4 regions of the Peribacillus sp. NJ4 genome follow, and region 4 is predicted to be linked to each of the others. Evidence: riboswitches for the same ligand, from Rfam matches in the RefSeq annotation. Region 4 holds a riboswitch; each other region holds the start of a gene.
What was found. Region 4 has a riboswitch for cobalamin ahead of QUF94_RS15575 ((2Fe-2S) ferredoxin domain-containing protein). Riboswitches for the same ligand answer to the same signal wherever they lie in the genome.

Region 1 (8,295 bases), 130 kb from region 4:
ATATAAAGGCTTGTTTAAACCAAGCTCAACTCGAAGGGCTGCCACTGTCTCATTCGTAGGAGGAATATGTGACGCCCTTAAGTAAGCTACTGCCGGATCTCCAGGAATTAAGTGAAGCAAGATAAAAGTAATGAGCGAAACTCCGAATAATATTGGAATTAAACTTGTGAGACGTTTAAAAATAAACCAACCCATGTAGCACTCCTTAAGTTGTTTTTAAGTATCCCCTATTTCAATTAACATCAATTGAAGTTAAAGGGACCTCAGCTTCTTGAGGTAAAAAATCTACTCCACTAATGTTTTTTTGATACACCGCTATATTAGACTGATAAGATATCGGTAAATAAATGGCTTGTTCGTGCAATGTCGTTAATATATCTGAATACAGTATTTTTCTATCTTCCTCGTCAGTAGTTAATAATACCTTCTTAATTTTCTGGTCTATTTCTTTTTTTACTGGCAACCCTAATTGAGCGTTATAATCTGGACTACCATTTTCCGAATTAGTCGTCATAGAAGCTAAATAGGAATGTGGATCAAACGGTACTGACCATGTTGCTGTAAATAATAAATCAAACTTACCTTGAAATGCCGTTGTCCAAAAAGTATTAGTTTCCTGACTGGTCAACTTAACATCTATTCCCAGTTTTCTAAAATCACCTTGTGTAAATTCTGCGATTGACTTTTGGATGTTATCTGTACTATTAAACAGTAATTCCAATTGCAATTCTTTTCCGTCTTTTTCTCTAAATGGTTTCCCCTTCACTTGTTTCCATCCAGCTTCATCCAATAACATTTTTGCTTTTTCTGCATCATACTCATATGGATCTATATTAATTTTCGTGTAAGGTAAAATAGGTGGAAACAAAGTATCAGCCTTTTTTTCCATACCATAAAAGATCTTATCGATAACAGCTTGTTTATTAAAAGCATGTTGGAGAGCTAACCGAACTTTAAGATCTTTAGTCGCTTCTCTGTTTGAGTTAAGAAGCAGCGTTCTTGTAGCTGTAGGTTCTGACAATTTGGTTTCATATTGCCCTGAATTCTTCAAAAATTGGAATGAATCTTGGCTGATGACCCCGTTTCCAAATATAAAGTCGAGTTCCTTTTTCTCAAAAGCTAACACTCTTGACTCTCCATCAGTAATGACTTTAACAACCACCTTATCTACTTTAGGCTTAGTGCCCCAATAATGTTCGTTCCTTTTGAAAACAGCAAACTCATTTTTCTTATACTCGCTCAATACCCACGGTCCTGTGCCAATCTGAGACTTGAGTCCGTCCTTAAATGTGTTTTGGCTGTCAGGAAAAGCAGCTTCTCCTACAAATCTCAAAGGTCTGATGTAAGTTAGTTCTTGAAGAGTTGGATAATACGCGTTGTTCAAAATAAGTTTAATAGTATATTCATCTATTATTTTTGTACCTTTGATTTGGTTAATTAATCCCACCCATTCATGTTGTTTGCGATTATCTAAAATGGTATCAAAGTTTTTCTTGACGATTGAAGCATTAAATAGCGAACCATCGGAAAATTTAACATCTTTTCTTAGATGGAATACATATTCTTTTCCATCTTTCGATATATCCCAGCTCTCCGCAAGCCAAGGCTGAATTTCTCCACCTTTACCGTAATAAACAAGGGATTCATATACCATAGCCTGGGAAAAAAACTCATTCGGAAAATATGTGTGTGGATTTAAGTCACCTATATCCCCAGGCCATGAAAAAGTAACAACTTTTTGCTTTTCATTATCTGATGTATTTTCTTGATCTATTGTTGTGTTGCTGCAACCTGTAACTAAGATTGTGAATATTACTAGTAGTCCAACAAAAGAATGGAATAAATTAGACCGTTTTATAAACATGCTTTCTCACCTTCAATTATGGAATTTTAACTATTTGAAAAATCACGAAATACAAAAAAGCATTTCCAACCAGATTTAAAGGTCAGAAATGCTTATATATTAAGAACAAATTCGTCTTCTAGCACTCTAACACCTCCCTATCTCCCGTAGGTTAACAGCATTTCTAGAACAGGCAGGTCTTCTGACTTAGGTTCATCATCTCCATGCGTCTTCCCGGATATTATCCAGTGACTTTCTTGCATAGGACTCACCCTTACAGCGGCGGGACCGTGCCGGATTTTGCACCGGCTTCCCTTTTAAATATTCGCTATTAAACGAATATACCCATTCCAATAAAATATGAAATTTTCCCTCATCTTCAGTAAAATATAGAGCTTGTCCATCTTAAAATTATTAAGTCAAAACCTTTTGATGCTTCTTAACACTTTAATAGTTTCATCTCTAATTAATTTTTGATAAACTCAGCAACTAATCATTTCCATCCTAGCAATAAACCAAAAACAGTTAGTAAAAAGGAGAATAAATATCTATTCTTAAGAATTTAACAAATATTAAAAACTCTCCTATATTATACGGTTTTACGATTACAACTCTCTAAAAATGGATATTAACTATATGAAAATAAAATCAAAAGTTTACCTAATACAAATTATATTCCTTATCGCAAATTTATGCCATATCAAATTAAGATCCTGATGTTTTTTAACGGTTCGTTTTGTACGGAGGCAATAATCTTATACAAACAGTTATTTGTAACGACATATATGAATGATAGTGTGTAGATTTTTCATTTTCAGATTTGTATTGCCTCCCTCCCGAATAAGCTATTTTTTATAAGTGAACACTCACTTTTCATTTGAAAGCAACCTAATTTATGTAATAATAGATTCATAACAAAAAAAGAAAGTACTTGAGGGATTCTACATTGGAGAGTATGGAAGAATTACATGAAAAAATTGAGATATTGACGAAAGAATTAATAACTACGGGATTGATATATGGATTTACTTCCTCAAAAACATTACATAAAAGCCAGGAACTAGATAAACTGTTGAATTTACTTGGGCATGAAAAAGAATCAATTGGTTTAGAATATGTCTAAAAGCCGGAATGAAACCTGATTTGATTTTTCTACTAATACTTCATGGGATCATTACAACTGCAGGAACTATTACCCCCGGAGTTATTTTGAAATTACTTTTAATAATCACTGTGCAGTTCATGCAGCATATTTCCTTTACTTAATCACCTCGTATTCTTTTCTTGGACTCTTGGACTTATTTTTTCTGTAAAATTTATTTAAATGATCATCCCTTCTTACCTAATGCTTCTTAGTTTTCTACGTTTTATTTTGTTTATTGGAATTGTGCCGTGAACAAATTGTTTAGGGTCATTTTGATCACATTCTTTCTCCCCATTAAAAAGCATCCAAAATGAATGGATGCCTTTTTATCGAATTTTTCTTTTATGTCCTGCATTTAATAACAAACAATCTATCTCATCTAAGTTTATGAATGGTGTGAGTATCAACGATTCATTTAAATTGTCATGGACAACCTAATATTTCTGCTGAGTTAATGAATTTTACTATTTTAGTGACTGAAGTCCTTTCAATTCAGGGACAACATTGCCTATCTCCCTTCCAGTAACCGCTGCAACCAGGTTCTTCGCCGCAAGCATGGCCATATCAAATCGTGTTTGATAAGTAGCAGAACCTATATGCGGCAGGGTAACCACGTTCGGCATGGCTAAAAGCGGATTGTCAGGCGATACGGGTTCCTGTTCAAATACATCCAAACCAGCTGCAAGGATTTCCTTAGTTCGCAGTGCTTCTATGAGGGCCTTTTCGTCCACCGTCTGACCGCGGGATGTATTGATAAAGATCGCAGATTTTTTCATCAGTGCGAATTGCTCCCGTCCCATAAGATGCCTCGTTTCCGGAGTATAAGGGACCATTAAAAGAACGAAATCGGCTTCCCGTAAAAGGTGCTCTAAAGAGGAATAGGTTGTACTGAGCGTTTCCTCCACTTCGAATTTCCTTCGCCGATTATGATATAAAACTTCCATGTTAAAACCGAATTTTCCTCGTCTTGCAATAGATTCCCCAATCCTCCCCATACCGATGATGCCCAATTTTTTTCCATGAACATCAACGCCAAAGAGGGGTTCATCGCCTTTATTTACCCACTTGCCATCCTTTACAAGCTTGTCCAGTTCCGTTATACGACGGGCTGCTGAGAGCATTAAGGCTAAAGCTAAATCGGCCACGGTTTCATCGAGAACATCAGGTGTATTTGTACCGATTATGCTTCTCTTTTTCATTGCCTCTAGATCAAAGTTGTTGTAGCCTACCGAGATATTGCTGACAGCCTTTAGACATGGTGCATGGTCCAGAAGTTCATCATCTATTTTTTCTCCGGTGATGAGCAGTCCCTCCGCATCGGAAATTTGCTTAAACAGCTGGCTTCTGGTAATGGGTTCAGCGCCATTCCATTTTTCATACTGGCAATACTTCGAAATATATGCCTCTACCTCGGCCGGTACTGGTCTTGCAATATACACTTTTGGCATCAATTTATGTCCTCCTCGGTTACACTATTCTTGAATAGGATGTTTTACAATAAACCAATAACAGATTGCGGCGCATCCGGCGATTAAACCGCCAGATATAAAGGCAAGAGAGTAAGAGCCAGTAGCATCCACTATCATGCCTGCCACAACAGGGGAAAAGGCTCCACCAAAATAACCGCCAAAATTCTGAATTGCACCTACAGAAGCAACCATAGAAGGAGGGGCAATGTCACCGGCAAGTGCCCACGCGCTGCCTGTAATGGCAGAAATAAAACAAAGAGCAAGGGTCAGTAATGTTAAGGTAATAGCGAGCCCTTTGACAAATGGAACTGCACATACAACAATTGCGGCCGAGATGGCACATATACTAATTAAGGCACGCTTTGCTTTAATAGGTGTAGTAATTTCCTTGTCAACCAATTTTTTAGTAAGATATCCTCCGAAAATATTGCCAAAGATTCCGCCAAGCCAAGGAATACCAGCATATATACCCATTTCTTTAAGTGAGACATGATGGACATCAAACAAATAAAGGGGAAGGAAGACAAGGAAAATATTCCAGATCCAAATGGTACAGAAGAAGCCCAGAATCATCCCCCACACGCTTCGATATTTAAATAACGAACCCCATTTTATGTTTGATGATTGAATGCCTTTCTCTACTCCACCACCTTCCGACTTAATGTATTCAAATTCCTCCTTGGAAAGTTTTTGGCTTTTTTCAGGATTTTTATAAAAAATAACAAAACCGATTGCGAAGATGATGCCGATCACACCCGTTATATAAAACAACGCTCTCCACCCAAAAGTCACCATAATGAAAACGAGAAGTGGCGGTGCAATGGCTGGTCCCCATTTGGACGAAGAATCCCAAATTCCAGTTGCCAAGCCTCGTTCCTTTTTAGGGAACCAATACGATGTGATCTTAGCCATCGTAGGAAAACAAGGTGCTTCTCCCACTCCAAGTAAAATCCGTGCAGCAATAAATGAACTCATTTTATGAACGGCTCCCGTTAAAATGGTCGCACCACTCCACCAAATAAGCGCGATTGTATACACCTTTTTGGTCCCGAACCGATCGATCAGCCATCCGGAAGGAAGCTGCATTAATGCATAACTCCAAGAAAAAAAGGTTCCCAACAACCCGATTTCGGTCACGCTTAGTCCGAGTTCCTTCATCATTTCGGGAGCTGCAATGGAGAGGTTGGCCCGATCAAGATAGTTGATTATTCCTCCAATCAATAACCAGATGACAACTGTCCAGCGAAATTTCCGGCCAATATTTAATGGCTTTTCTTGCTTTGTTTCCACTCTTGCTTCCATACCTTATCCCCCCTTGTTATATAAAACGCCATAATTGGCAGCGTTTCCAAAATAAGAAAAAGCCAGAGTTCACGCTTAGATAATATGTATATACAAGGAGGTCTTTGTTTTATAATATAAAACTCAGTTTTTGTTTTATGACAAAAAATAAAAAAAGATAATTCTGTTTATTCTGTAAAGTATCGTATTATGAGGATTTGTGATTGTCAATCTTTATTCTTATTTTCAGGATTATATTCCTAGTTAACGTTTTATGCCAAATGGCGAAAATTGATTGACGGTTTTTTGAATAGTAAAATCATAACAAACTTTAGCCCACGATTCATTTCCATCTCTAGTTTTGCTACCGGAAGGGCTTAGAGACCATTGTCTCTCAAAAATCTCGGGCAACGTTAACCGGCGGTTAAGTTTTTTTATTATTTTTCTATAAGAAAAGCAAGCGCTCCTGATACATGCGGGACGTCTATAGACGTACCTGATAAAGCAGTATGTAGTTTACCAGATAAATGGGACATTAATTGTTCGCTTGGCACTGCTGAATCCACTTTTCTATTGGTATTACAATATCTTAATGGAAGCTAGGATGGTTAACGGAGCTTCCACTACTTCCTGATAAGCACCCGGAATACTGTTTTCATTTGTTTTGGAGATTCCATCCCTTCGCACATTTACTACAACTATATTTTTTATGAAGGGCTGGCTCATCGTCCAATCCTCACAGTGACATTGAGTTACTCCTATCTCTTCTCCTTTTAGGATCTGTTCATTAAATTTCATAATTTATAGCGGAAACGATTTTTTCGATTGATCGATCTCCTGAATCTGGTAAGGGAATTCATTTATGGTATATATTTCTTCCAACGTTGTTTTCTTTTTTTAATCTTTTATTTCCGTTTATCCATTTAAAAAATTCTAAAATAATATCTCTTGTTAATTTTTTATGATTTCGTATTTCCATTTATTGCTTTTAAGCTCAAGGCAACTATGCCTCATATTAAACTATTGATCGTTAGTTCAATAAGAAAAAGAGCCGTTGTAACAGCTCCTTGTCCCACTCTTTCACCCTTTTGAAAAGATAGGGTAATGTTTCTCCTACTTATTTTTTACTCTTTGCATCCGTTTGTGCTTATATTGTTCAAAATCCCACTCAGACAAAAATTCTTTTGCAGAAGTATAGCCTGATTTATAGAGAAAGTCGATTTCATCCTCATTCAGTTCAAAGTCCGTTGCGTTGATGCCGCCAGTAGGAATTTGAATCGTGCGTTCAATCGTTTCTTCGTTCATATGTCGTAAATCATGGGCTTGAAGCATCGTTTTAAATATATTTTTGAAAAGGTGGATTGGCGTTGGTATAACCGGATCTATGTTAACTTCATCTTTCACAAAATGGAATCCGAATGTTGGAAAACGAGGATTGTCTGTATCAAATATCCATATTGGGAAGTTACTAAGTAAACCACCATCTAAAATGTAGGATTTTTTCCGGTCTTTTGATTTCCAAATAACCGGACGGAAGAAAAATGGTAGAGAGGCACTCATCATTACGGCAGTTGAAACTTTTAAATCAGCAGGAGACATCCCATAGCGTTCCAAATCATCTGGCAAAATAAGCATCTGACCATTCGAAACATCAGACGCAATTATCTTCAACTTTCCATCTGGAAGATCTGCGAATGTCTTAATCCCTTTTTCTGAAAGAAGAGAATCCACCCATGATTCCAAATAATCGTTTTTGTAAATCCCAAGATGAACCATAAGTTCCAAAAAGGAACCGAAAATGGGAATTTGATTCAGAATTGTCCTGCCTCGAATCTTTGAGTAATTGATTTCACTAAACCGTTCTCTAATTTCATGGCTTTTATAGCCACTAGCCAAAAGAGCAGCTATTACTGCTCCTGCTGATGTCCCAGCAAGTCTTTCCCATTCGACTTTTTCCTCTTCCATTGCTTGAATCGCTCCAATAAAAGCAATTCCCCTGGCCCCCCCACCTTCAAAAACGGCATCTGCTTTCATTTTTTTCCACCTCTCGATAAGAGTTATTATTATTATTAACAATATTTTTAAATAAAGCGAATTTTCACACTCTTAGATACCAAAAATCAGCCCCGTCAGTTGAAGAATAAAACCGCTTGCCATCCATGATTGGAATTAATGACGGTTCTATTTTTCTAACAAATTAATTCGCTAACAGTAGCAAGAATCACATGAGTTTAAAAGGTTGTGCTTTTTAATCTGTAACACAAATTCTGTAATGTCATGTTCTTTGACCTTGCCAGCTTTTCAGGTTGTTCGCAGAATTAACCGTACTTCTAATCTCTGTTTAAGCTTTCCATCCCCGATTGACAATTGGTTGCATATCTATCCAATTTCCTTTTTTATTTTTTATCACCTTTATTATTACTTCATGTCTGTGGATTCCCTACTTGAGAAACCCTTAATCATTTACTCTGGCTCTACTGCAATATTATTAAAAGAGGATAGACTCCCTTAACGCAACTTTGATGGTAATCAAACTTAATAACAGTAGTAGGATAGCA
Region 2 (8,295 bases), 1.5 Mb from region 4:
GAGGGGATATTCCGTTTCTTCTTCTTCTCGATTCCGGGAATGCTGCTGGTAGCTTTCATTTTTCCTATTGAATTGCCACACGAGCCGGCTACGTGGGGGATATTCGGCATTTCCTTGCTGTTCAGCTTCATCATCAATACACAAATTAACTTATTGACGGGAATCACTACCTTTTTCTTATATAATAATGCCGGATTGATCCGGGCTAAAAGGGTTATCATTGATTTATTTTCCGGTCTGCTGCTGCCCATCAGTTTCTATCCGATATGGGCACAGGAAGTGATGAAATATTTGCCCTTTCAAGGGATCAGCTATGTACCAAGCATGATTTTTACGAACGGGTACAGTTCAGGCGAAATTGGCATGGCGCTTTTACAGCAGTTAATTTGGTGCATCATTCTTATAATACCGATTCAGCTTTTATGGATAGTCGCAAAAAAACAGCTGATTATTCAAGGAGGTTGACGGGATGTTTTATGTATCGATGTTTTTTCAATATGTGAGTCAGTATATGAAAACAAGATTGCAGTATAGAGCCGATTTCTTCATGGAAATCCTATCTGACCTGCTGAATCAGGTCGTGAATCTGGTATTTATCTTAGTCGTTTTTGGACATACCCAATTTTTAAGCGGGTGGAGCCGTGAAGAAATCATATTCATTTATGGATTCTTCCTTATCCCATTCGCCCTTTTTTCAGCCTTTTTCAACATCTGGGATTTTAATGATCGCTATATCGTCAAAGGTGAAATGGATCGGATATTAACAAGACCGATACATAGCCTCTTTCAAGTCATCTTAGAAAGAATCGAGCTAGAATCGTTGTTTGGCGTTGTGACCGGTTTGATCATTATATTCTATTCGGGGGCTTCATTGGATCTGGAGCTTGCGTGGTATGACCCGATTCTTTTCATCATTTTTGCAATAGGAGGGGCCCTTGCTTATGCAGCCATATTCGTAGCAATAGCAAGCATTGGGTTCTGGTCGGATGCGAAAACATCCATCATGCCAATGATGTACAATATCGGGAACTACGGTCGCTATCCTGTTGATATATATAATAAGGTCATTCGTTTTATCCTTACATGGGTGCTGCCATTCGCGTTTGTTGGTGTTTATCCGGCATCTTATTTCCTTAGAAAAGAAGAGTGGTATGCATATGCATTTGCCACACCTGTAATCGGGGTTGCCTTTTTCATGATATCCGTTTTCATATGGAATCAAGGAGTGAAGAGGTACCGTGGGGCAGGAAACTAAAAAAACCCCTTCAACAGTATTCATGTTGAAGGGTTTTTTGTTTATTTGCGTTTATTTTTTCTTTCAATATATCTTGCTTGTGCTTGAACATATTGCTGCTTTTCCTCTTCCGTTTCCGGAATGACCTGAGGTACGATTGTCGGCTTACCGTTTTCGTCAATGGCCAGCATCGTTAAAAAAGCGCGTGCCGTAAGCTGCTTTTCACCTGTTAATAAGTTCTCACTCTCCACTTTCACGAATACCTCCATTGATGTGCGATGGGCACAAGTGACATAAGCTTCAAGGTTAATTGCGTCCCCTGTCTTGATGGGGGCCAAAAAATCAAAAAGAGTCGCTTGAAGCAGTCACAACGGGTTTTCGGCAATGGCGCATAGCTGAAATACAGGCTATTTTATCAACATAAGCCATTACTTTCCCGCCAAAGATGGTATAATGATGATTCGTATCCGGTGGAAAAACAAGGTCGGTTAGGAAAGTCCGTGACTGCTGTGGTGGATGGGCATTTGATAAGCCGCTTTCCTTTTCAATCATTTGCCTGTTGTTTGGGCTAAAAGATTTTTACGGACGATTATTGCTGCTTCGACCATGTTTTTCAGGGAAGCGACGGTTTCCGGGATACCCCTTGTTTTCAGGCCGCAGTCGGGATTGATCCAAAACTGGTCTTTATCCAATACTTTGATGCCCCGTTCAATCATATCGACCATTTCTTCCACTGCTGGAACTCGGGGACTGTGAATATCATACACACCCAGGCCAATACCTTTTTCATACGTTTTTTCCTCGAATGCGGAAGCAAGCTCTCCGTGGCTACGGGATGTTTCGATGGAAATTACATCGGCATCCAAGGAAGAAATGACATCCATGAAACTGTTGAAGTCGCAATAGCACATATGCGTGTGAATTTGCGTTGTATCCTCCACGCTTGATGTGGATATCAAGAACGAATTCACAGCCCAGTTCAAATACTCATCGCGATCGCTTTTTTTCAATGGTAGACCTTCCCTAAGTGCAGGTTCATCAACTTGGATCATTTTGATTCCAGCCGATTCCAATGCAATGACTTCTTTTTCCAAAGCAAGTGCCAGCTGGTAGCAAACATTCTCCCTGGAAATATCATCACGGACAAATGACCAGTTCAAAATCGTGACAGGACCTGTAAGCATTCCCTTTACGGTCTTCTTCGTCAGTGATTGTGCGTATACACTTTCCCTGACTGTCATCGGTTCGATGAAATGGATGTCACCATAAATGACTGGTGGTTTTACGCAGCGAGACCCATAGGATTGTACCCAGCCCTTTTCTAGAAAGACAAATCCGCCTAACTTATGACCGAAGTATTCAACCATATCCGTCCGTTCGAATTCCCCGTGTACGAGAACGTCCAAGCCGATTTCTTCTTGAATGTCGATCCACCTGCCGATTTCTTCGTTAATGAATGTTTCATATTGCGCAGCGCTCCATTCTCCTTTTTTGAATTTCCCGCGTGCTTGCTTAACTTCAAATGTCTGGGGAAAACTACCGATCGTTGTTGAAGGTAGAAAAGGCAATTTGAAAAATTCCTGTTGTTTTTGGTAACGTTCTTTAAATGGCAGCTGACGTCCAACATGCTCTGATTTAGCCTTTTCGACACTGGATTGTACACTCTTATGATTCCGTGCATTTGAACTAGCTAACGTCTGAACCGTTAATTTATTAGCATCGACCTTATCGGCGATTGCTTCAAAGCCCTGATTATTCCCTTTGACCAAAAGTGTTATTTCTTCAAGTTTCTCATCGGCAAAAGCAAGGGTTTTTTTCACTTCTTTTGAAACGGCGGTTTCATTACGAACGGTCACTGGAACATGAAGCAGGGAACAAGAGGGTTGAAGCCAGATTTGGTCTTCGGCTACTTTTTTCTTTAGAGTGTCGATCAATTGAATCTTTTTCGATAAATCAGAAAGCCAAATATTTTTTCCATCTATCACACCTGCACCAAGCACTTTGTCCTTCGGGAAGCCGGATGCTTCAAGATTACTTAGATTCCTTCCTTTATCATGTACAAAATCAAGACCGATTCCCTGAACTGGTAATTCGATGACTTCTTGGTAGTGTTCCACGGCATCAAAGTATGTTTGCAGCATGATGTTCAGGTTTGGTGCTGCTTCATTCAGTTTTTCATAGAGGTAAGTAACAGTTTGCATATCATCTTTGGAAATGGATGAAACAAGAGAAGGCTCGTCCATTTGAACCCACTTCACGCCTTCGTGCTCCAACTCTTGCAGGATTTGCGTATATAGGGGAAGCAGGCTCAGGATTATGCCAGGGATATCTTGTTTTTTGAAGCCTTTGGAAAGGGAGATGAAAGTATAAGGTCCGATTAACACGGGCTTCGTTTCAATCCCTAGCTTTTCCTTGGCTTCCCGATATGCTACAAGTGGTTTATTTTCTGTTAAAGTCAGCTGTGGCAGTTTTAATTCAGGGACGATATAGTGATAGTTCGTATTGAACCATTTCGTCATTTCGGAAGCGACCTCATCATTGTTCCCGCGAGCCATTGAATAATAAACGGAAAGGGGAACGCTTCCGCCTCCATAGGCAGAGTAACGTTCAGGAACAAGACCGAACATGACGGACATATCGAGCATTTGATCATAGAAAGTGAAGTCGTTGACAGGAATGATATCAATGCCTTGATCTTTTTGTTTTTGTAAGTTGCCTAAACGGATGGCCTTTAGTTGTGCCGTGAATTTTGGTTCATCGATTTTCCCGGACCAATATGCTTCCAATGTACGTTTCCATTCACGATCTTCCCCGATTCGCGGGTACCCCAAATTACTGCTTTTCAAAATTCTCATCCTCCTACTTTCCTTTGATTTGTTTAAAAACAATAAAAAAAGCACCCCTAACCGTCAATAAGAGAAAGTTAGAAATGCTTAAAATAAAGAGACATGCAGAATGCCCCTTATAATTATAAGGTCCCTAACACCTCCCTATCTCCCGTAGGTTAAAACAGTGTTGTCGAAATAGGCAGGTCTCCTGACTTAGGGAATATCATTAGCAGCGAGCCTTCCCGATCCGTGGACCAGTGGCATATTGGATGGCGCTAACATTCCCATTACAGTGGCGGGACCGTGCCGGAATCAAACCGGGCTTCCCTTTTAATCCTAATGAAAATTAGGAACCTATTTCCACATATGAAATTTCACTAAACCCGCTGATAAACTGATTGCAGGCACCAAATATTTATAAAATAAAAACTATTATAAAAATTTAGACAATCTTAACATATCCGACCAAAAGGGTCAACATGAAAAAAATCGGGAAACGTTCCCGTTTTTTTGACAAATGCCTTTAGGGTGTGTGAGTGATAAGGCTGAAGTCTGTTCCTAAAAAAGAATATATTGTTAGGACAGGGAGTATGTATAAAGGAAGTGGCGTTTTGAAATGGGGCGTAGGGGATGACTTTCTACATCTTGATTGCAGGAATCATTTTTTGCATGGTGATGAGCATTCGGACGTTATTTCTTGTTGAGTCGGGAGGAAAGAAGTTTTCTCTGGAGGATATGCTGTGGCTTGGCAATTTATATGCGACGATATTAGTTGGATTTGCACTGATTTATTTATTATACGAGCTTCAGAATCATTCGGTGATTCTTGATATGGGCAATCGATTGGATGGCACGTTCTATGAACAGTTGAAGACTTCTTTTTATTTTAGCGCAATGACCATGTTTTCTGTAGGGTATGGAGATATAGCCCCAATTGGCATGGGCAGGATGATAGCTACCATTCAGGCTTTCATCGGGTACACACTCCCGGCAGCGTTCGTGATTCGGACGGTGATCGATCTGGAGCATAAAGAGAGGAAGGATAAATGAAAGTTGTGTTTCTTTCGATTATTGGGTACTCTTACCATAATGAAGGAAATGGAGGATTCAATATGACTGTTAAAATTGGAGAAAAAGCACCTGATTTTCAACTCCCTGCAAACAATGGTGAAATGGTTTCCCTATCGGATTTTAAAGGGAAATACATCGTTTTATATTTTTATCCAAAAGACATGACGCCAGGATGCACGACGGAGGCCTGTGATTTCCGGGACCACAATGAACAATTCGAGGAATTGAACGCTGTCATCATTGGTATCAGCCCAGATCCGGCGGCACGTCATGAAAAATTCATCGAAAAACATGGATTGCCTTTTCTGCTGCTAGCTGACGAAAACCATGAAGCGGCTGAATCATTTGATGTGTGGCAATTGAAAAAGAATTTCGGCAAGGAATATATGGGCATTGAACGTTCAACTTTCCTGATTGATAAGGCAGGTAAAATAGTCAAGGAATGGCGTAAAGTAAAAGTCAAAGGCCACGTCGAAGAAGCGCTTGAAACTCTTCGAGACCTAGAAAAATAAGGGACAGGCAGATGAAGGATGAACGAATAACGAAGCTTGCGGCCAGGCTGATTCATCATTCGATACAATTACAGCCAAAAGAGAGAATCCTCATCCGGGGCCATATCAACACGAAACCGTTGTTGAAAGAGCTGATTGATGAAATATACAGAGTGGGTGCTTATCCATATATAGAACTCGAAGACGATGAGATTAGCCGACATCTGTTACAAGGGAATGTGAAGGAACAACTTGAAACATCATCGCAATGGGCTTTGAAGAAGTATACGGATATCGATGCGGTCATCATCATCACCAGTGAAGAAAACGACGTGGAAATGACTGATGTTCCCATCGAGAGGCACCGTATTCAAGGGGAAGCTATGAATTCTCCCACTCTTTTCTATGTAAACAACCGACGGTGGGTCTTACTTAATTATCCCACCAACGCATCAGCGCAAAAAGCCGGCATGAACTTCGACAGGTACCAAGACTTCCTTTTCAAAGTATGCACTATGGATTACGGGAAAATGGAGGCGGCATTGAAACCGTTAAAGCAATTGATGGAACGGACTGACAAAGTCAGGATCGTTTCACCGGGGACAGATTTGACTTTTTCCATCAAAGGTATGCCGGCCATCATATGTGCCGGAAAAAAGAATTTACCTGATGGGGAAGTGTTTACGGCACCCATAAAAGAGAGCGTCAATGGAAGGATATCCTTCAACGCACCTACAACCTATGAAGGAATCACCTTTAGTGACATGGAATTAAACCTTGAAAAGGGGAAAATCATTAAAGCCATTTCCAATCAACCTGCCAAAATGAACCGGATTCTGGATATCGATGAAGGGTCCCGTTTTATCGGGGAGTTCGCAATTGGAATCAATCCATACATATTGGAACCTATGGACGATACATTGTTCGATGAGAAAATAAGCGGAAGTCTGCACTTGGCTCTGGGACTTGCCTATGGAGAAGCGGATAATGGAAACCGTTCATCTATACACTGGGATATGGTCTTGATCCAGCGTCCTGAATATGGCGGTGGTGACATCTACTTTGACGATGTGCTGATCAGAAGGGATGGTGTTTTCATATTGCCTGAATTACATGCATTAAACCCAAATTCATTAAAACAAAGCCTTTTTTATTAAGGCTAAGGCTTTTGTCCAACTCAAAAAGGGGACACCTGAATATGCTTTATTAAGGGAATACCTCCTCAGAGAAAGTTGCACGGGACACACAGAGCCCGTGTTTTTTTTATGTTAATTAAAAGGGAGAGATAAACATGTTAATACTTTCAACAATCATTCCGAATGAAAGCATCCAAACGAAGATGATGGACGCTTTTCCTGATTTGAACTTTATTTATCAAGAAGAATGGACGGATGAGCCACTTAATGAAGCGGAAATCTTGATTACATACGGTGAGGATTTAAATGAAGAAATCATTGGGAACGCGACGAACTTAAAATGGATAATGGTCATGAGTGCAGGATTGGAATTAATGCCTTTTAAAGCCATTGAGGAACGCGGCATTTTGGTGACGAACGCAAGAGGCATTCATAAAATCCCAATGGCCGAGTATACGATAGGGATGCTTTTACAATATGAAAAGAAATTGAAACAGCTTATGAAGAATGAACGGGAAGAACTGTGGCATAGAAAAATTGAAGTTGGGGAATTGAATGGCAAAAAGATGCTCATTCTTGGTGCCGGTGCAATTGGAGGAGAAGTGGCCCGTTTGGGGAAAGCCTTTAGGATGACGACAATGGGGGTGAACCGGAGCGGGAAGCCAGTGGAGTCCATCGATCACCTTTATACACTGGATAATATATTGGAAGCCGTACCGGACGCCGATTACATCGTATCCGTCCTGCCAAGTACTGACGAAACCAAGGGCCTTCTGCAAAAAGAACACTTTAAAGCAATGAAAGAAACCGCCGTATTCGTGAATATTGGCCGCGGTGATCTTATTAACGATGAAGTGTTGATCGAAGCATTGGAAGCAGGGGAATTGGCTCATGCCATCTTGGATGTATTTGATCCGGAACCTTTAGGAAAAGGGCATCCATTTTGGAAGATGGAAAACGTTACGGTCACACCGCATCTTTCAAGTAAAAGCGGAGAATATTTACCAAGAACCTTTGCGATATTCGAAAAAAACATGCGTGAATACCTGAAAGCTGGAAAAGACTTCATCAACGTAATCGACTTATCGAGGGGATACTAAATACAATACGAAAATGGGAAAGATTCAAAGCGGTGATGAATAAAATAAAAAAGAATGGTAAAACCATTGAATTATTGACAAATTCAACGAATAAAAGGTACACTAATTATAAATATTACAATTTAAGAATTCATACTTAATGAGAAAACGAGGTGGATGACGGTGTCTGAAGTTCAGTTAAAAGAAGCGTTGGATTCCCTAAAAGATACCGGTGTAAGAATAACTCCTCAACGCCATGCGATACTTGAGTATTTGATAAGCTCCATGTCCCACCCTACCGCGGATGATATATATAAAGCGCTGGAAGGCAAGTTTCCGAATATGAGCGTGGCGACAGTTTATAACAACCTGCGTGTTTTCCGGGAGGTAGGCTTGGTAAAAGAACTTACTTATGGTGATTCTTCAGCCAGGTTTGATTTCGTAACGACAAATCAT
Region 3 (8,295 bases), 2.9 Mb from region 4:
TTATTTGCGATCGATTTTGTCAGCTCAATGGCATGCGGATCTGGGTATTGAAGGATTCCTTCGAAAAACCCAGACCACTGTTCCTTTATGCGTAAAGGCGGACCCAATGGGTTGATGTTAGCACTGAAGTCGAGAACCGATTCAGGCATTTCGATTTCCAGCGCTTCGTAAAGATAATGAGGATTAGAGCCATGAGAAGGTAATGTCAAGAATAAGTCCCCCTAGCCATAGCATCAGTAGAAATAGAAAAGATGACCGATGCATGATGGTAATCGTTTTTGGTATATGTTTTGCTTCCAATCGAACAAGCGGAACTCCCATCCTCGCACGGTCGGAAACAATTCCTTTGTACATATTCCGGCCTCCAAGCTGTATTCCCAAAATGGCAGCAACGCCTGCTTCACACCACCCGCTGTTCGGGCTTGGATGTTTTTTTGCATCATTGAATAATATCTTCCATCTAGCACCAAATCCATGATAGCCGGATTTCGAGCTCAGCAACATCAGGAGCCCGGTGAGGCGGCTGGGAATCCAGTTGACGATATCATCGAGCTTGGCTGAAGCCCAGCCAAATTGCCCATATTTATCATTTTTGTACCCTACCATGGAATCGCAGGTATTAATCGCCCTGTACATCATCGCGAGCGGCGCACCGCCAATGGCTGCCCAAAACATCGGGGCTGTAATCCCATCACTGGTATTTTCCGCTACGGTTTCCACGGTGCCCCTGACTATTTCGGATTCATCAAGATCCGCAGTATCACGGCCCACGATATAGGAAAGCTTTAGCCTCGCTTCAGGAAAATCCCCTCGATTCAACGGATGGCAAACATCCATTCCAGCTTGCTTCAAGCCTTTCTGAGCTATCGTAGTGGAAATGACAACAGCTTCCCAAAGGATACCTGCAAGCGGATGGATACGATAAGCCAAATAGACGGTAAGACCAGTTATCAATAACACCACCGATAAGACGATGAACAACATGAAGAGTCCATTCCGCTTCTTATGTGTTCCTCTATTGAATGCCAGATCCAACTTGCTTATCATCGTTCCTATCCATTTGACTGGATGCGGCCAATTTGGCGGATCACCAATTAATAGATCAAGGAAAAACGCCAGCGTAACCGCAATAAGATGATGGTAAATCATAAATCCTCAATCCGTTTCCGATTATTGTTTAATGCTTCCACTGTACAATCATATACACCGCGGCTGATCAGCTTCCCTAACGGAGTGATGGTGCCTGCATATTGAAGCTTTGCCCCTCTTTGAGTTGCCGCAATCAAAATGCTGTCTGTCGATGTTCCTGTTGCACATGTATTTGTCACCTTATCCAAGACATGCAAATCATGAAGCGCTTTTACTTTTGCCTCGGTCGCAGTAACTATGCTGTGGATGAAAGCCTCTTCTGCCAAATGCCCATTTATGAAGATCCATGTATTTATCGTTCCTGGAGCGGAACTCCAAGAATGTCGGTCAGCTAAAGATGCGTCGATGGCATTCCCTACACCAGCGGTCACGATGATAAAAACCGAGAAATCTTCAGCTCTTAATAACTTGAAGGCAACCGTATCGAGAAAGACAGCCGTCATCATCCCTACCGTTTGCTGCGGGTCAAATCCATGAGTTTTTAAATAGTCAGCCATTTCAACATGATGATCCTCGCAATCATATCCATGATGGACATGCCTATTCACGAAATATTTATGCCATCCCGTCCCCGAACCAGTCACTCCAGAAGACATCGTTCTAAGCGGGATCGGGGAATTCAATTGAATAATTTCAGATCCGACTGTCAGATAAGAATCATCAATTTCCAATGGGATAGTATCATTGCCATGCTTTTCCGGAACGATGAACATTTGCGGTTTCGGAAGGGCGGGATGTGGATGTTTTTCGATCGTCGTACGATATACCTCCTGAATCCGTTCCTGTCGGAGCACTTCATTCGGCACATCCACAACCAAAATTTTCCCTTTTTCAAGCAACATAAGCCGATCACAATATAACCCAGCCAAATTCAAGTCATGAAAAATTGAAATAACGGTCAACTTTTGCTCTTTTGCCATTTTCCTCATTAGATCAAGAAGATCCTTTTGATAGGAAAGATCCAAGTGGTTCGTAGGCTCATCCAAAAAAAGGATTTCCGGTTCTTGGGCAAGTGCCTGTGCCAATAAGACCCTTTGTCTCTCCCCGCCTGATAATCGTTCAAATTGAAGATCGTGAAAATCCGCTACTCCCGTTTGTTCCATGACCCGTTGGACAATCGTTTCATCTTCTGCGGACCAACTATGGAACCAACCTGTTTGATGGGCATATCGCCCAAGTGAGACCGTCTCTTTTACCGTATATGAGAAAGCTAATGAGGAATGCTGAGGGAGCACAGCAATGACCTGTGCAAGTTGTTTTGACGAATAATCCTTCAAATCCCTTCCTCTTATCCGTATGCTTCCGCCCTTATAATCGAGCACCCCGCTAAGCATACTTAAAAGCGTCGTTTTTCCGCTGCCATTTGGGCCAAGAATCCCGAATAATTCCCCTTTATGTACATCAAAAGTAACAGAGTCCAAAACAGCTTTGTTGTCATATCCACCTGTTAACCCTTTAACTTCAAGCATCCATCTTACCCTTCTCTCCGTCTCTTTAATAAAATCAGCGCGAATGCGGGTGCCCCGATAAGTGAAGTGATCACCCCGATCGGCAGTTCCGATGGGGCAATGATCGACCGTGCTACAAAGTCCGCCAATATTAGGAATCCGCTTCCTACCAGCAATGACAACGGAAGCAAATGTTTATGGTCAGGTCCCCAAATCTTTCGGACAAAATGAGGAATGACCAATCCTACAAAGCCAATCGCCCCTGAAACGGCAACAGCTGCCCCTGTCAACATCGAACCGGCTATCAAAATCCACATTTTCCGCCGCTTAACATTAACACCTAAGTGTTTTGCCCGGTCTTCCCCGAAAGTCATCGCATTCAATTCGCTCGTATTCATGATCAAGATCAACGAACCAATAATAAAAAACGGCAAAATGATTGCAATATAATTCCATCCGCGCATTGAAACGCTTCCCATCAGCCAGCCGATGATTTGTCTTAATTCATCACCAGTCAGCGCAATCATCAATGAAATGAAGGCACTTAAAAACGAGCTGAAAATGATTCCCGTTAAAATGATCGTTTCCACTTTCATCGATCGATCCATTTTTTTTGCAAAAGCCAGTACGAAGAACATCGTGAGCACTGAGCATACGATGCTCAATGCCGGAAGAGTATATAAGCCGATGAATGGTAGTGATATATTCAAGAATATTGTCAATACAGCACCGACTGATGCTCCTGATGAAATACCTAATGTGTAAGGGTCAGCGAGCGGATTCCGGAGCAGGCCCTGAAATCCCGCTCCCGAAATCGCAAGTGATGCCCCAACAAAACCCGCTAGCAACACACGCGGCAAGCGGATGTTCATCACAATATTCGTAAGCATTACATCCGGATCAGCTGAAATCGGTAAATGAAAAATCTCCTTGCCGATAATTTGTAAAAGTACAGGAATCGGTACTGGCACCGAACCAAAGGAAATGCCTATCGTCATTGCGAATAACAAAAATAATAACGCAATCAAATAAGCAATCGTCCATTTAGTTGTCAAATAGGTTCGGATAGACTGATTTGGCAAGTTCCTCTACTCCCTCTATTAAGCGTGGACCGGAACGGGTCACCAAGTCGGAATGGACATCAAAGACTTGGTCATCCTTCACAGCATTTACGTCTTGCCATCCTTTTCGGCCCTTCACTTGACTTACTGCATCTTTTGTATAATAACCATACGTTGTAATGATGACATCCGGATTTGCAGCGATCATCGACTCTTCATCAATTTTTGCCCATCCATCCAATTCAGCAGCTGCATTTTCCGCTGAAATAATTTGAAGCATTTCATTCATGAAGGTATTTTTTCCAGGTGTATATATCTCAGGTGACGGAGAAACCTCCACAAAAACGGTCTTCCTATCCGCTTCCTTTACAGATTTGGCTTTTTCCTGAATATCCTTGAGCTTCGTTTTCATGTCCGTAACGATTCCTTTTGCCTTTTCATGTTCCCCTGTTGCCTGTCCAATCATATCAATAGAATCATAGACTTGGTCAAAGCTTTGTGCATCATTGACTACGAGGACATCAATTCCAGCATCCTTAAGCTGCTGTAAACCCTCATTCGAATTATGGGCACTGGATGCATGGGCAAGAACAAGGTCGGGCTTCAAAGAGACAATCATCTCCGTGTTCATTTCCATTCCGCCAACTTTTTCAATTTCTTTCGTTTCTTCCGGATAATTATCATAGTCGGAAACACCAACAACCTTTTTACCCAAGCCAAGTGCAAAGACAACTTCCGTATTACTTGGTATCAACGAAACGATTTTCTTCGGTTTTTGTTCTATCGTCACCTTTTCGCCTGTTGCATCTTTAATCGTAATCGGGAAAACTTCCTGTTTGGCATGATTCGTTTCCTGCTTTTCTTTTCCTTCATTAGTAGCTTCGCTACAGCCAACCATCATACCTGCAGTCAGCAACATCACCAGTATCAGACCAAAAATCTTCTTCATTTTCATTCCCCACAATCTTTTTTTCTTTTAATTTCTTCACACCTAATAAACAAAACGCATTATCGGAAGATGCACCCCAAAACAAAAGCACCTCCCGTTAAACGGAAGATGCTTGTATGGCAACAATATAATTACGGACTCTTTAGGGTCTGCCACACACCTTCCCATCCGCGTAGGTTACAGGTGTACGAATTTTGGCAGGTCTCCTGGCTCATGGTCATCATCAACGGCACCTTCCCATATCTCATACAGTGGTAAACATCCGTTGGCTCCCATATACAGTGGCGGGACCGCGCTGGCATTTCACCAACTTCCCTATTAAGTCATTAAGACACCAAATCGTTCATATGTATATAATTTTCACTGCCTTTCATTATACACCATGTAAGAATCGATTATTATATGATTTTTCTGACTTGCCTCGAAATGACCCGTCCACCTTCAGTGATTAGAAGCATTTTCAATCAGGGACGCAAATCCCTCGACTGATAATCCCGGTGAAATCCGAACCCTATGCAGGGAATGCATCCCTTGGTCCCTTGAAGCTCCTCCAGGTTCGGTGGTGACTGCCATCTTGTATCCAGCTTCTTCTGACACCCATAGACTCTCTTCGTTATACCGGCCAACCGGATAGGAAATTACTGTCGTGTCCTGATCGAGGATACGGTCGAATAGCTCCTTCGACTGAACCATTTCCGATTCTTGCTGCTCTGCCGTCATCCGGTTCAGCTCCAAATGGTTGATAGTATGACTTTCGATCGAAATCCCATTCCTGCTCATCTCCAACATTTGAGTTTCAGTCAGGTGATGACCTTTATCAATGGACTTCCCGATCATGAAGATGGTTGCTTTCATATCATATTCTTTTAATATGGGGAAAGCCTCCGTGTAGTTATCTGTATAGCCATCATCAAAAGTAAGCCAGACGCACTTATCACTTGGCATCCGATTTTCGGTTAAAACGAGGAATGCTTCTTTAGGGGATAATGTATAGTAACCATTCTCCCGAAGCCAAGTCATTTGTGATTGGAATTCCTCTCTTGGAACCCGAAGGCCATTACCTTCAGAAATGCTATGATACATCAATATTGGAAACTGAACCGCGGAATCGGCCCTTATCCAGTTTCTCGTATCGATTTGTTCCGGGTCGTCCTTTGAATCCTGTCCGGTGCCATTCTCCGCTGCCTCAACCACTTCAATGTCATCTTCCGCAATCGGCGCAGCCGTCTTTTTGCCTATACCCTCTAAAATCCCTTGTGAGCATGCAGGTAAAATTAACATCCCCAGCAATGCCACAAACAGTAAAACTCTGTATTTTCTCACTATCATTCTCCTATTTTTTTCTAGTATAATAGTACCAGAAAACCAGCAAATAATAAAGTATTCCATTTTACGAAAAAAAAGGAAATACAGAAACAAGAGACCAGCTAAGCATTTAGATGATTTTTTTCATAATTATTATTGCTATTAACTTGAAAAGTTTGCCTATAAGAAATATAATAAATAAGTCGTCGACTTTTTTTATATGTCCCAGTAGCTCAGCAGGATAGAGCGACAGCCTCCTAAGCTGTAGGTCGTAGGTTCGATTCCTATCTGGGACGCTAATTTTAAAACCCTGTTACAATGCGGTACCTCCGCGTCGTAACAGGGTTTTTTCTGTTGGTATGGCCTTACCTATTTAGGCTTTTGAGGGGCTTCCAATGTAAAGGTCGGATTTCTAGATACCGGTATGAGAAAAGCCGGAAGTATCGGCGATCAATACATTATGAGATTAACCATTTAATTTTCGTTCAAAACTTTTTGACTCTGTTTAAAGAGAAGTTTTAATTAATGATGTTTTTCGATATAAATATCCGCAGAAAAGTAATATTTTTTTGAAATATATGTTTTAACCTGTCCCATCCGGGTAGATAAATACTGTAAGACATTCTCACCAAAGGAGATGATGTGCACGATGAGTACAATCAGAGGCCAATGGAACAAAGAGAATGACGCAGCGGTGTTTAGTCCCGGTGATCAGCGTTAGAGTCAATTGAAGAGTTAGTCGATAACCAAAAAGGGAATTACTAGTCTTCTCGCCCAAAGGAGGACGATACTGATCATGAGTATTTACAACCTATGGAATCCAGAGAATGATGAAGCAATTTTCAGTCCGGGTGATCAGCAGACATTCAGTACGCTTACACTAGCAGATACGGATAAACACACACACACAACTGACGAAACACTTGAATATGAATTACACGGCACCGTACTGAATGAAATTTAACCGAAGCAGTGATATATGGAAAAGGATGGAGCGAATGCTCCATCCTTTTCTGCTATCTTTTACTTTTATATGAATTTCGCCACTTCATCAAGCGGCAATCTTTTGTCTGGAAAGATGGACCTGCCGACAAGGAAATTTGCCCACCCTGCCCCATGCAAATAACCCCATAAAAAAGGGCCCTTTCACTATTAAGCTAAAAGTGAAGGACCCTTTTCTTTTATTTATCGAATTTCAGTTTGGCCAAAGCATCCGCTAAGGCAGTATTGATCGGCTCTTCTTTATTTTGCTTTTTCATATAATTGGAGACTTCATTTTTTGATACTTTTTGATTTTTATTTTGCCCTCTTCGTTTATTGTAAGAAGAAAGTTTTTCGTGAAAACCGCATTTACAGGTGAATGTCTGTGCTTCTCCTTGACCGCGCATTTCCATCTTTTTGTGACATTGTGGACATCTGGCATTTGTTACACGTGAAACACCTTTTTTGTGGCCACATTCACGATCCTGACAGACAAGCATTTTTCCCTTTTTACTATTCACTTCAAGCATCAGCTTGCCGCAATCAGGACATTTCGTTCCTGACACGTTATCATGCTTGAACTTTTGGTCACTATTTTTGATTTCTTGTACGATATTTTTGGCATAGTCGCGCATATCGCCGATGAATGCCTGTTTTGGTAGCTGTCCTTTGGCAATCGCTGTTAACTTTTGCTCCCATTGAGCTGTCAGTGCTGGAGATCGTAAGTCTTCAGGTGCCAATTGAAGGAGTTGTTTACCTTTCGAAGTTACATGAAGGCCCTTCCCTCTCTTTTCAATCAGGAAGCTATTGAACAATTTTTCAATAACGTCAGCACGTGTTGCAACAGTCCCAATCCCGCCAGTTTCACCCAGAGTCTTAATGAGTTCCTTGCTTTCCCCTGCCATGAAACGAGCAGGGTTTTCCATTGCCGAAAGAAGCGACCCTTCATTGAACGGCTCTGGTGGTTTCGTTTCACCCTCTGTTTGTTTCACAGTCGAAATGGATAAACTGTCACCTTTTTGAACGTTCGGAAGCAGTTGCTCAGCAAGGCCATCTTTAGCTTCTTCCTCGTCAAATTGGTGATCATAGACTTCCTTCCAGCCTGATTTCAGGACGACCTTCCCTTTTGCCATGAACGTCTCCTGTCCCATTTTTGCGGTGACGGTCGTTTGCTCATATTCAAAAGGCGGCATTAATACGGCAAGAAACCTTTTAACGACCAAATCATAGATTTTAGATTCTTTGTCGCTCAGTTTTCCCGGTAGCGGAGTCTGCTCAGTGGGGATGATCGCATGGTGATCCGAGACCTTGCTATCATCCACGAACGATTTATTGGCCTTAATCGGGCTACGCAGGATCCTTGATGTATACTGGGCATATGGTTTAATGCTGACAGCCTGTA
Region 4 (8,295 bases):
TTACAACAGTTGCCAAAACCTTGAATCCCACCTGCTGCATCTCAATCGCTAATTCCCGCGCATCACTTGTACCCGCCAAGAACAAAATCATTTTGACGTACCCACCTCTTGCCCATCGTGCTGATGGTCGTGGTCATGATGGTCATGGTCGTGATGGTCGTGATGGTCGTGGTCGTGATGGTCGTGATGGTCGTGATGGTCGTGGTCGTGATGGTCGTGATGGTGATGATGGTGGGCATGTCCATGTTCCTCGACATATTTTCGATAGTTTTCCAAATCACGTGCCCCACTTGATCTGCCTTCACTAGCTTCAATTACTCGTTCTTGCAGAATGTTCTGTAAGGTTGGATGATACCCAAAATACTTCGCCAAAATAAATTCCCGATCAAGATATTGCTCTTGATAGCCTTTCAGCATATCCTCCATTCTTTCCATTAACACCCCCGTGAAGAGGAAATATGGCAGCATCACTATTTTTTTTGCCCCCAACCGGATGCATCGTTCAATGCCTTCATCAACATGCGGGTCCGTTACACCCATGAACGCTGTTTCGACCCATTTAACGTTTAATTTTTCCCATAATAATCGTGAAATTTTATATATATCACTATTTGCATCAGCATCACTGCCCCCTCGGCCAATTAGCAATATTGCTGTCTCAGCCTGTTCCGAGGATGTATCGAAGCCGGCTTCCTCAAGTCGGTCTGTCAGGATCGTCAATACATCATGGTGGACCCCGATCGTTTGTCCATATGTGAATTTCACTTCTGGATATTTGGTTTTCCCATCCTCTATTTCAGCTGGGATATGTAATTTCGAATGTCCTGCATGCAACAAAATGATCGGTATGACGATAACTTCCGTAGCCCCTCGTTTTACACAATTATCAATGCCTTTTGATATATTCGGTGTCGCAAATTCCAGGAAGCACGTTTCTACCAAAAAACTGTCATCCATTGCCGGAATCATATTTTTAATAAAATGAACGACTTCTTCGTTTCCCGAAGCCAGGCGGCTTCCGTGTCCTACAAACAAAACTGCTTTCATTTACTTTCCCCCTCTTGATTAGTCTTCACAAGGCGCAGGCTCTATGTTTATTTTGGGAGCAATGTCCTGATAAGAAAAATTCTGTATCTTTTTTGAACGTTTGAAGTATTTAAAAAGCCGCTCATTTGGATGGGCATTTTGCTTATACTCCCCGACAATGTCCGTAATCAATTCAACAAGCCGTTCCGGTTCAATGCCTTCAGCTACCGGCTGACCTGGATGGGCCGTTCTTCCAACCGGTTTAGCTCCAAGAAATAAGTCGAACTTCCCTTTTCGGAAGACAATCCCGATGTCATCCATCACGGCACTATAACAAGCCATTCCACACCCATTAAATCCGATGTTCAGTTCCTTAGGCATTTTCATTCCGCCAAGCACCCGGTGTATTTCATCCGCATATGGTATGGATTCCGCTTTTTCACCATCACAGAAATCACAGGCTTTTAACGTCAGTACATCTCCAATCGGCGATAATAGAAAGTTTGCTGATTGCAATTTCCCCGTAATGACTTCCGCGTCCGTTGTCGGGATCTTTAAAACGATCTTATGATTTGGCGTGTATTCCATCGTTCCCTTTTCCCCGACAACTTCCGCAAGTGTCATCATTTGTTTGGGAGTGAATTGTTTATTTGCCACACCTGGACTTACGGCAAGTTCGAATACCGACTCCATTTTTTGCTGGACAATCGGCTTAATGGATTGCTGAACGGTTTGACCCTTCACTCTTGATAAGGCTTCCATTGCCATTTCAAAAGAAGTGGACTTCTTTTCTGGAGCTTTTGTAAGTAATCCAACTCCTCCAGCAGACTTCGTAGAGGTTTCTTGCATGGAATCGGCTTCTTGATCTAATGCCCACGGTTCCGCTTCTTTTTGCAGACGCTGATGCGGCTTCAATGTTTGCTTTTCCGAATTCAATGTATATTTCCTCTGATAGCCTCTTGGTGTGATTATTTTGTCATCGTATAAAAAAGTGGATGAATTACCGATAATGACGGTGGTCAACATTCCAATATCGTGATTCAACATATCTTTCAAATTGGTTATGACAATATCCTGCCGATCGCGATAAGCACTTTTCACCAACCCGACAGGTGTATCTGGCGAACGGTAGCGAAGGAGAATTTTCTGTGTTTCAACAATTTGCCTAGTCCGCCTGCCGCTGCGCGGATTATAAAGCGCAATGACAAAATCAGCCATTGCAGCTGCTTCCACCCTTTTAGCGATTAGGTCCCAAGGAGTTAAATGATCACTGAGGCTGATCGTACACGAATCGTGCATGACTGGTGCCCCAAGTAAAGACGCACAAGAGTTGATTGCAGAAATACCAGGAATGACTTCAATGCCCACTCCAGTTTCTTCTTTCCAACCTTTTTCAATCAATACTTCATAAACCAACCCTGCCATCCCGTACACTCCGGCATCCCCACTGGAAATGACAGCCACTTTTTTTCCCAACTCCGCTTGTTTTACTGCTTCCTGAGCACGTGATACCTCTTCAGTCATCCCCGTACTAATGATCGTTTGATCTGTAAGCAGTCCCTGAATGAGTTCAACATAAGTTTTATAACCAATGATGTAGTCACTTTCTTGAAGGGCTTCGACAGCACGTTTGGTAATGTGTTCAAAATTCCCTGGTCCAAAGCCCACGACGAATAATTTACCGTTTGTACTCATTAAGACATCTCCTTTTACGATTTGTTCTTTGAAATACCCGTATGAGCAGGAAAATCCGGATTAGGCGTCATTTCCCCATCACTGAATTGGTAGATCATCTGTGGAACATATTCCCCATCTTCGATATTGCTGACAATCTCCCGACCGAAATCAGGCGTATCCACTCTATACCATTTCCCTTGGGGATAGGCAATCACAACGCAGGCATCCTTACATCTTCCGTTACAGCGTGTCCTGGTTGTATGAATTTTCAAATCCAGTCCCTTTGAAGTAATTTCATCGCGAATCGCTTGAGTTACTTCTTCCCCGCCCTTTTTCATGCAACTGCTTCCATTGCAAATCAACAAATGCGTATTTGTACCCTTCAAGTTCCAAGTAGTCATCTTCTTCCTCCTGAGTTCAGGGAAAAGGCAAAATAAAAAACCTTAACATAAGAGTCAAGGTTTAAAAAACTATATGAATGAGGAGCCCTCCGCAAATATGCTGAATCTCCCAAAATCGTCATAGTCCTTCTACCTTTCCCTCCGAAAAGTATCATACAATTTCAAAAGCAGGTTTCCTGGCTTACGCTTCATTTTACTTTGTCCCTTCCCGGCTTTAAGCCAGTGGTTATCGACAAATTCATCAGCGTTTACAGTAGCGGGGGCTGCATCGGATTTTCACCGATTTCCCTATTATCCCTTGCATATTCACACAAGAGCACTTTTAAAATGAAATATTTGGTTTTATTATACAATTATAGCTAACCTTATCTATCATATAACAACTTTAGCAAAATTCAATAGTTTATTCCGACTGTTTAGAAAAGTTTAATAGTGTAAATCCAGCCATAAGCCTTTCCTCTCTGCATTCTTAGTCAAAAAAAAAAAAAGAGAGTGTAGCTGAAATTATTTCTTTATGGTACACTATACGAGAATTTTCGAAATAATTACATAAGTTTTATGGTGTTGAATTTCTCGGAATTCAGCTTAAAAGGGAAGCCGGTGAAAGTCCGGAGCGGTCCCGCCACTGTAAAGGGAAGTCCTATTACGTTAACATTAATCCACTGTCAAATGAGATGGGAAGGATGTAACGGGACGATGAACCTAAGCCAGGAGACCTGCCATGAAGCGTGAAACTGTTTCAACCTACGAGGATGGGTGTGCGGACCAGGTAGAATGACCCATATTGGTTTATGCTGCAAAATTCCTGTTCATTACGCACTTCTTTCTTTTGAGAGAAGTGCTTTTTATGTTGGGCGCCGCTTTTCTTCTAAAGTTTTGATCAGAAAAATTAAAGGTGTTGAAAGGAGAAAGAATGAAAAGAGTCAATTGGAAAATTCTTTATTTTGTCATTTTACTACTTCTTGTCCCAAAACGTGCGATGGCCATGCATATCATGGAGGGCTTTTTACCAATTGAATGGGCCATATTTTGGTGGGCCGTGACCCTTCCATTTCTAATCTTGGGTTACCGGTCCATTAGGTCCAAAGTAAGGGAAAACCCAGAAACAAAAATGATGCTCGGTCTATCGGGTGCATTCGTATTCATATTATCTGCCTTGAAGATCCCTTCCGTTACCGGAAGTTCTTCACACCCTACCGGAGTTGGTTTAGGTTCCATATTATTCGGGCCATTGGCCATGAGTGTCTTAGGCTCCATCGTTCTATTATTTCAAGCTGTTCTACTGGCTCACGGAGGATTGACGACATTAGGGGCCAATGCATTTTCCATGGCTGTATGCGGACCTTTCATTGCTTACTTTGTCTTCAAGGGCGCAACTAAATTGGGGTGGTCTTTTTCGCTGGCCGTTTTCTTGGCAGCTGCTTTTGGCGATTTAGGAACCTATGTGGTAACTTCCGTTCAACTTGCACTTGCTTTTCCATCCGAGGTAGGTGGATTCATGGCCTCATTCAATAAATTTACAGGAATATTTGCCCTGACCCAAATTCCCTTGGCAATCAGCGAGGGATTATTGACAGTGGTTGTGATGAATTTCCTGAAAAAATACAATCTAGGCGAATTGAAATTGCTGCGAGTTTTATCTAAGGAGGCCCGTTAACATGAAAAAAAGTTTATTGCTGCTTTTCCTGGTCGTCATTCTTGCCACCATACCGTTAATCACCCAGCAAGGAACGGAATTTGGCGGTGCCGACGGCGAAGCTGAAGAAGCCATCACTAAAATCCAGCCGGAATACAAGCCTTGGTTCAATAGTATTTGGGAGCCGCCAGGTGCAGAAACCGAGAGCTTATTATTTGCGCTGCAAGCTGCAATCGGAGCTGGTTTCATTGGATACTTCATTGGCGTAATGAGACAAAGGAAAAAACAAACCAAACAAGAAATGAACGAAAAATCGAAACATGTTACTCATTGATAAATATGCCTATTTCAATGGGCTAAAGGATGTACATCCGTTGGAAAAGATGATTTTTGCACTCTCCCTTATGCTGTTTTCGTTAACGGTAAGGGATTTGGCCGTTTCGCTCATCACTTTTATGGTGATGAGCGCTTTAATCCTTTTTGTGGCAAAAATCCCGCTTTCGTATTATCTGAAATTACTCTTATTACCAGGATTCTTTCTATTATCAGGCACACTTACCATCCTTTTTTCTATCTCCAGTACATTTACTTCGATGCCGAATATTTGGTGGTCCTGGAAAGTCGGAAATTGGCAAATTTTCATCAGCGATGGCAGCATTGGTACAGTGATCAATTTGATCACTGTCGTATTTAGCAGTATAAGCTGTTTATATTTCTTAACCTTGACTACACCCATTACCGTCATTCTATCCGTACTGCGAAAACTTAAAGTGCCTTCCTTATTGATCGATCTAATAGAATTGACCTATCGCTTCATCTTTATTTTTTTAGATACAGCTTTGGCCATCCACCTAGCACAAGCTTCACGACTGGGATATGGTTCGGTAAGGCAAGGCATTCGATCTCTCGGGTTACTAACCTCATCATTATTTTTGGGAGTATTCCAGCGCTCTGGGCAATTGACGATGGCCATGAACGCAAGAGGATATCAGGATAACCTTTCTTATATCGAGGATACTTACACCTTTTCCTCACGCAATTGGCTAATCGCCATTGTAATACTAGGAAGTTTAATCCTTATTTATGGATATATGTAAATTGGAGGCAATTCAAAAATGGAAGAGCATATCTTTAATATAGAGGGCCTCACGCATCAATATGCAGATGGGACGTTCGCGATAAAAGATCTTTCACTACTGATTCAACAAGGTAAAAAGATTGCATTATTAGGCAATAATGGAGCCGGCAAATCGACTCTATTCCTCCATTTAAATGGTCTTTTACAACCAACATCAGGAACAATCAGATTTAAAGGCAAGAAAATGAAATATGACCGTAAAGCATTATTATCATTACGAAAACAAGTCGGAATCGTTTTTCAAGATCCCGACTCCCAGCTTTTTTCAGCTAATGTTCAACAGGATATATCGTTTGGACCGATGAATTTAGGATGGGATAGAAATGTAGTCCAGGAGAAAGTGCAATGGGCGATGGATCAAACGGAAGTAACGGAAATGAAAGACAAACCTACCCATTTTTTGAGCTTAGGGCAAAAAAAACGTGTCGCCATTGCCGGGGTACTAGCCATGGAACCCGATGTCTGGCTCTTGGACGAGCCTACCGCTGGATTGGATCCTTATTTCTCCAGACAGATCATGGCTCTGTTGGACAGTATCCACCACCCAGACAAAACGATAATTCTATCAACTCATGATGTTAATTTAGCCTATCAATGGGCTGATGAAGTCGTTGTCATGAACGATGGAAAGGTCATATACCAAGGGGACCCTGTATCCGTTTTTCATGATGAAGACATTTTGATGAAGGCTCATCTCGAGAAGCCGTGGGTTTTTGAAATGTTTCAAGCCCTTCTTCAATCAAGAATACCCGGAGAAAAGGAACTTGTCCCAAGAACGAAGGAAGAGTTGCTTCAAAAAATCGAGACAGAAAAAATTTATTAATTAAAATCCCTAGCTTGTTTCATCATTCAAAAAGCTAGGGGATTAAATCGTTGTATCCTTAAAATATCAGCCGGAAATTCTTGACCCTAACCAATAAACAAGTCATTTCCTTTCTTCCTCAGATCCCTCCTTTTTAATCTCGATATCCTTTCCGTTTACATCATCAATGACAGCTTTTATCTCGCCTTCCGCATAAGTATCCGAAACTTGTTCGTGGGTTGTGGCCAATCCAGAAGATAAAGTATCTTCCCGTTTATAGTCACTGGCATCATATGTTCTTCCTGCGATTTCTGAAGATTCATTTTTTGATTGCTTGCTATCCATTGTTTTCACTCCCATTTTTCAAATTGTCCAATCATCGATTGACAGCAGTAATAGAGACAAAGGTATTTTGTGTAAAAAACAAAGCAATATTCAATAATGATAAAAAAAGGAGTAAAAAAGGCTGACTCTACTTATTTTCAATCAATTGATTTCACAAAAAAAACTTACAAGCAAAATCCTTTTTCAAGGACTTTACATGTAAGCTTAATAAGAGGTTAGGCCTCCTTCTTCACATCCATATTATCGTTTGGGTCACCCCAACATTCCACATTCTTCAAACCTTTAATATTGTTCACATGGAAGACAGGATTTTTCCCACTTTTCTTTTGCTTTTGATAATCCGCCAGTGCAGCAAATGCAATCTTCCCTAGTAATGCTATGGCTATTAGGTTGATAATGGCCATAAGGGCCATCAGCAAGTCAGCAAGTCCCCAAACAAATTTCAGTGAGGCAAGCGAACCGAATATCACCATCCCTACAACTGCGATACGATAGATGTTTAACCAAACCTTATTTTCATTGATGAAGCCGATGTTCGACTCCCCATAATAATAGTTACCCACAATGGAACTAAAGGCGAATAACAGTACAATGATGGCAAGGAAAATACCAGCCCAAGATCCCAATGCGGTTCCAAGGGCATTCTGGGTAAGGACGATTCCATCCGTTTCCTTCGATGTATAAAGACCTGAAAACAAAATGATGAAGGCAGTCGAACTGCAAATGATGAGCGTATCGACAAAAACACCTAGAGACTGAATGAGACCTTGTTTGACAGGATGACTGACATCAGCTGTCGCGCCAGCATTAGGTGCACTCCCCATCCCGGCTTCGTTTGAAAACAAGCCGCGCTTGATTCCCTGCATCATGGCTGCTCCCAGTACTCCGCCAGCCACTTCTTTTATTCCATCGAATGCACTTTCAAAGATCAAAGCAAAGACACTCGGTAACTCGGTAATATTCATGATGATGATGATCAACGCCACTATCACATAGGCTCCTGCCATGATGGGAACGATGACTTCAGATACCTTTGCAATCATTTTTATCCCGCCAAAAATGATGACAGCCGTTACGATAGCCAGGATGATTGCCGTAACCCACTTTTCAATTCCAAATGATTCGTTGAATGCGCTTGTAATCGTATTGGCTTGTACCGAATTGAAAGCAAGTCCAAATGTAAGCGAAATCAACACAGCGAACGTGATCCCCATCCAACGGGCATTCAATGCTTTTTCCATATAATAGGCAGGACCGCCACGGAATGCAT

Region 1: it holds a riboswitch for cobalamin, as region 4 does, so the genes downstream of both, nikA (nickel ABC transporter substrate-binding protein) here and QUF94_RS15575 ((2Fe-2S) ferredoxin domain-containing protein) in region 4, are expected to answer to the same signal.
Region 2: it holds a riboswitch for cobalamin, as region 4 does, so the genes downstream of both, metE (5-methyltetrahydropteroyltriglutamate--homocysteine S-methyltransferase) here and QUF94_RS15575 ((2Fe-2S) ferredoxin domain-containing protein) in region 4, are expected to answer to the same signal.
Region 3: it holds a riboswitch for cobalamin, as region 4 does, so the genes downstream of both, QUF94_RS01110 (ABC transporter substrate-binding protein) here and QUF94_RS15575 ((2Fe-2S) ferredoxin domain-containing protein) in region 4, are expected to answer to the same signal.

Annotation. Positions count from the first base shown of each region.
Region 1 covers NZ_JAUCFQ010000001.1:3,256,447-3,264,741, forward strand. The annotation lists gene nikB (nickel ABC transporter permease) at 1-195, opposite strand, end outside; gene nikA (nickel ABC transporter substrate-binding protein) at 233-1,864, opposite strand; cobalamin riboswitch at 2,019-2,207, opposite strand; gene QUF94_RS16165 (aspartyl-phosphate phosphatase Spo0E family protein) at 2,799-2,966, shown strand; gene QUF94_RS16170 (2-hydroxyacid dehydrogenase) at 3,452-4,438, opposite strand; gene QUF94_RS16175 (MFS transporter) at 4,460-5,758, opposite strand; gene QUF94_RS16180 (hypothetical protein) at 6,317-6,535, opposite strand; gene QUF94_RS16185 (patatin-like phospholipase family protein) at 6,851-7,771, opposite strand.
Region 2 covers NZ_JAUCFQ010000001.1:4,641,858-4,650,152, reverse strand. The annotation lists gene QUF94_RS23220 (ABC transporter permease) at 1-465, shown strand, start outside; gene QUF94_RS23215 (ABC transporter permease) at 470-1,255, shown strand; partial or broken gene QUF94_RS23210 (acyl-CoA thioesterase) at 1,297-1,786, opposite strand; gene metE (5-methyltetrahydropteroyltriglutamate--homocysteine S-methyltransferase) at 1,783-4,089, opposite strand; cobalamin riboswitch at 4,244-4,435, opposite strand; gene QUF94_RS23200 (potassium channel family protein) at 4,693-5,112, shown strand; gene bcp (thioredoxin-dependent thiol peroxidase) at 5,175-5,645, shown strand; gene QUF94_RS23190 (aminopeptidase) at 5,657-6,781, shown strand; gene QUF94_RS23185 (D-2-hydroxyacid dehydrogenase) at 6,916-7,860, shown strand; gene perR (peroxide-responsive transcriptional repressor PerR) at 8,017-8,295, shown strand, end outside.
Region 3 covers NZ_JAUCFQ010000001.1:221,087-229,381, reverse strand. The annotation lists gene cobD (threonine-phosphate decarboxylase CobD) at 1-209, opposite strand, end outside; gene cbiB (adenosylcobinamide-phosphate synthase CbiB) at 184-1,149, opposite strand; gene QUF94_RS01120 (heme ABC transporter ATP-binding protein) at 1,146-2,618, opposite strand; gene QUF94_RS01115 (FecCD family ABC transporter permease) at 2,624-3,679, opposite strand; gene QUF94_RS01110 (ABC transporter substrate-binding protein) at 3,642-4,607, opposite strand; cobalamin riboswitch at 4,787-4,961, opposite strand; gene QUF94_RS01105 (polysaccharide deacetylase family protein) at 5,049-5,888, opposite strand; tRNA gene QUF94_RS01100 (tRNA-Arg) at 6,135-6,208, shown strand; gene QUF94_RS01095 (hypothetical protein) at 6,709-6,876, shown strand; gene QUF94_RS01090 (DNA topoisomerase III) at 7,094-8,295, opposite strand, start outside.
Region 4 covers NZ_JAUCFQ010000001.1:3,126,028-3,134,322, forward strand. The annotation lists gene cobK (precorrin-6A reductase) at 1-91, opposite strand, end outside; gene QUF94_RS15565 (sirohydrochlorin chelatase) at 88-1,047, opposite strand; gene cobJ (precorrin-3B C(17)-methyltransferase) at 1,066-2,721, opposite strand; gene QUF94_RS15575 ((2Fe-2S) ferredoxin domain-containing protein) at 2,736-3,104, opposite strand; cobalamin riboswitch at 3,254-3,443, opposite strand; cobalamin riboswitch at 3,647-3,842, shown strand; gene QUF94_RS15580 (energy-coupling factor ABC transporter permease) at 4,018-4,761, shown strand; gene QUF94_RS15585 (energy-coupling factor ABC transporter substrate-binding protein) at 4,763-5,074, shown strand; gene cbiQ (cobalt ECF transporter T component CbiQ) at 5,061-5,837, shown strand; gene QUF94_RS15595 (energy-coupling factor ABC transporter ATP-binding protein) at 5,856-6,701, shown strand; gene QUF94_RS15600 (YozQ family protein) at 6,804-7,025, opposite strand; gene QUF94_RS15605 (alanine/glycine:cation symporter family protein) at 7,241-8,295, opposite strand, start outside.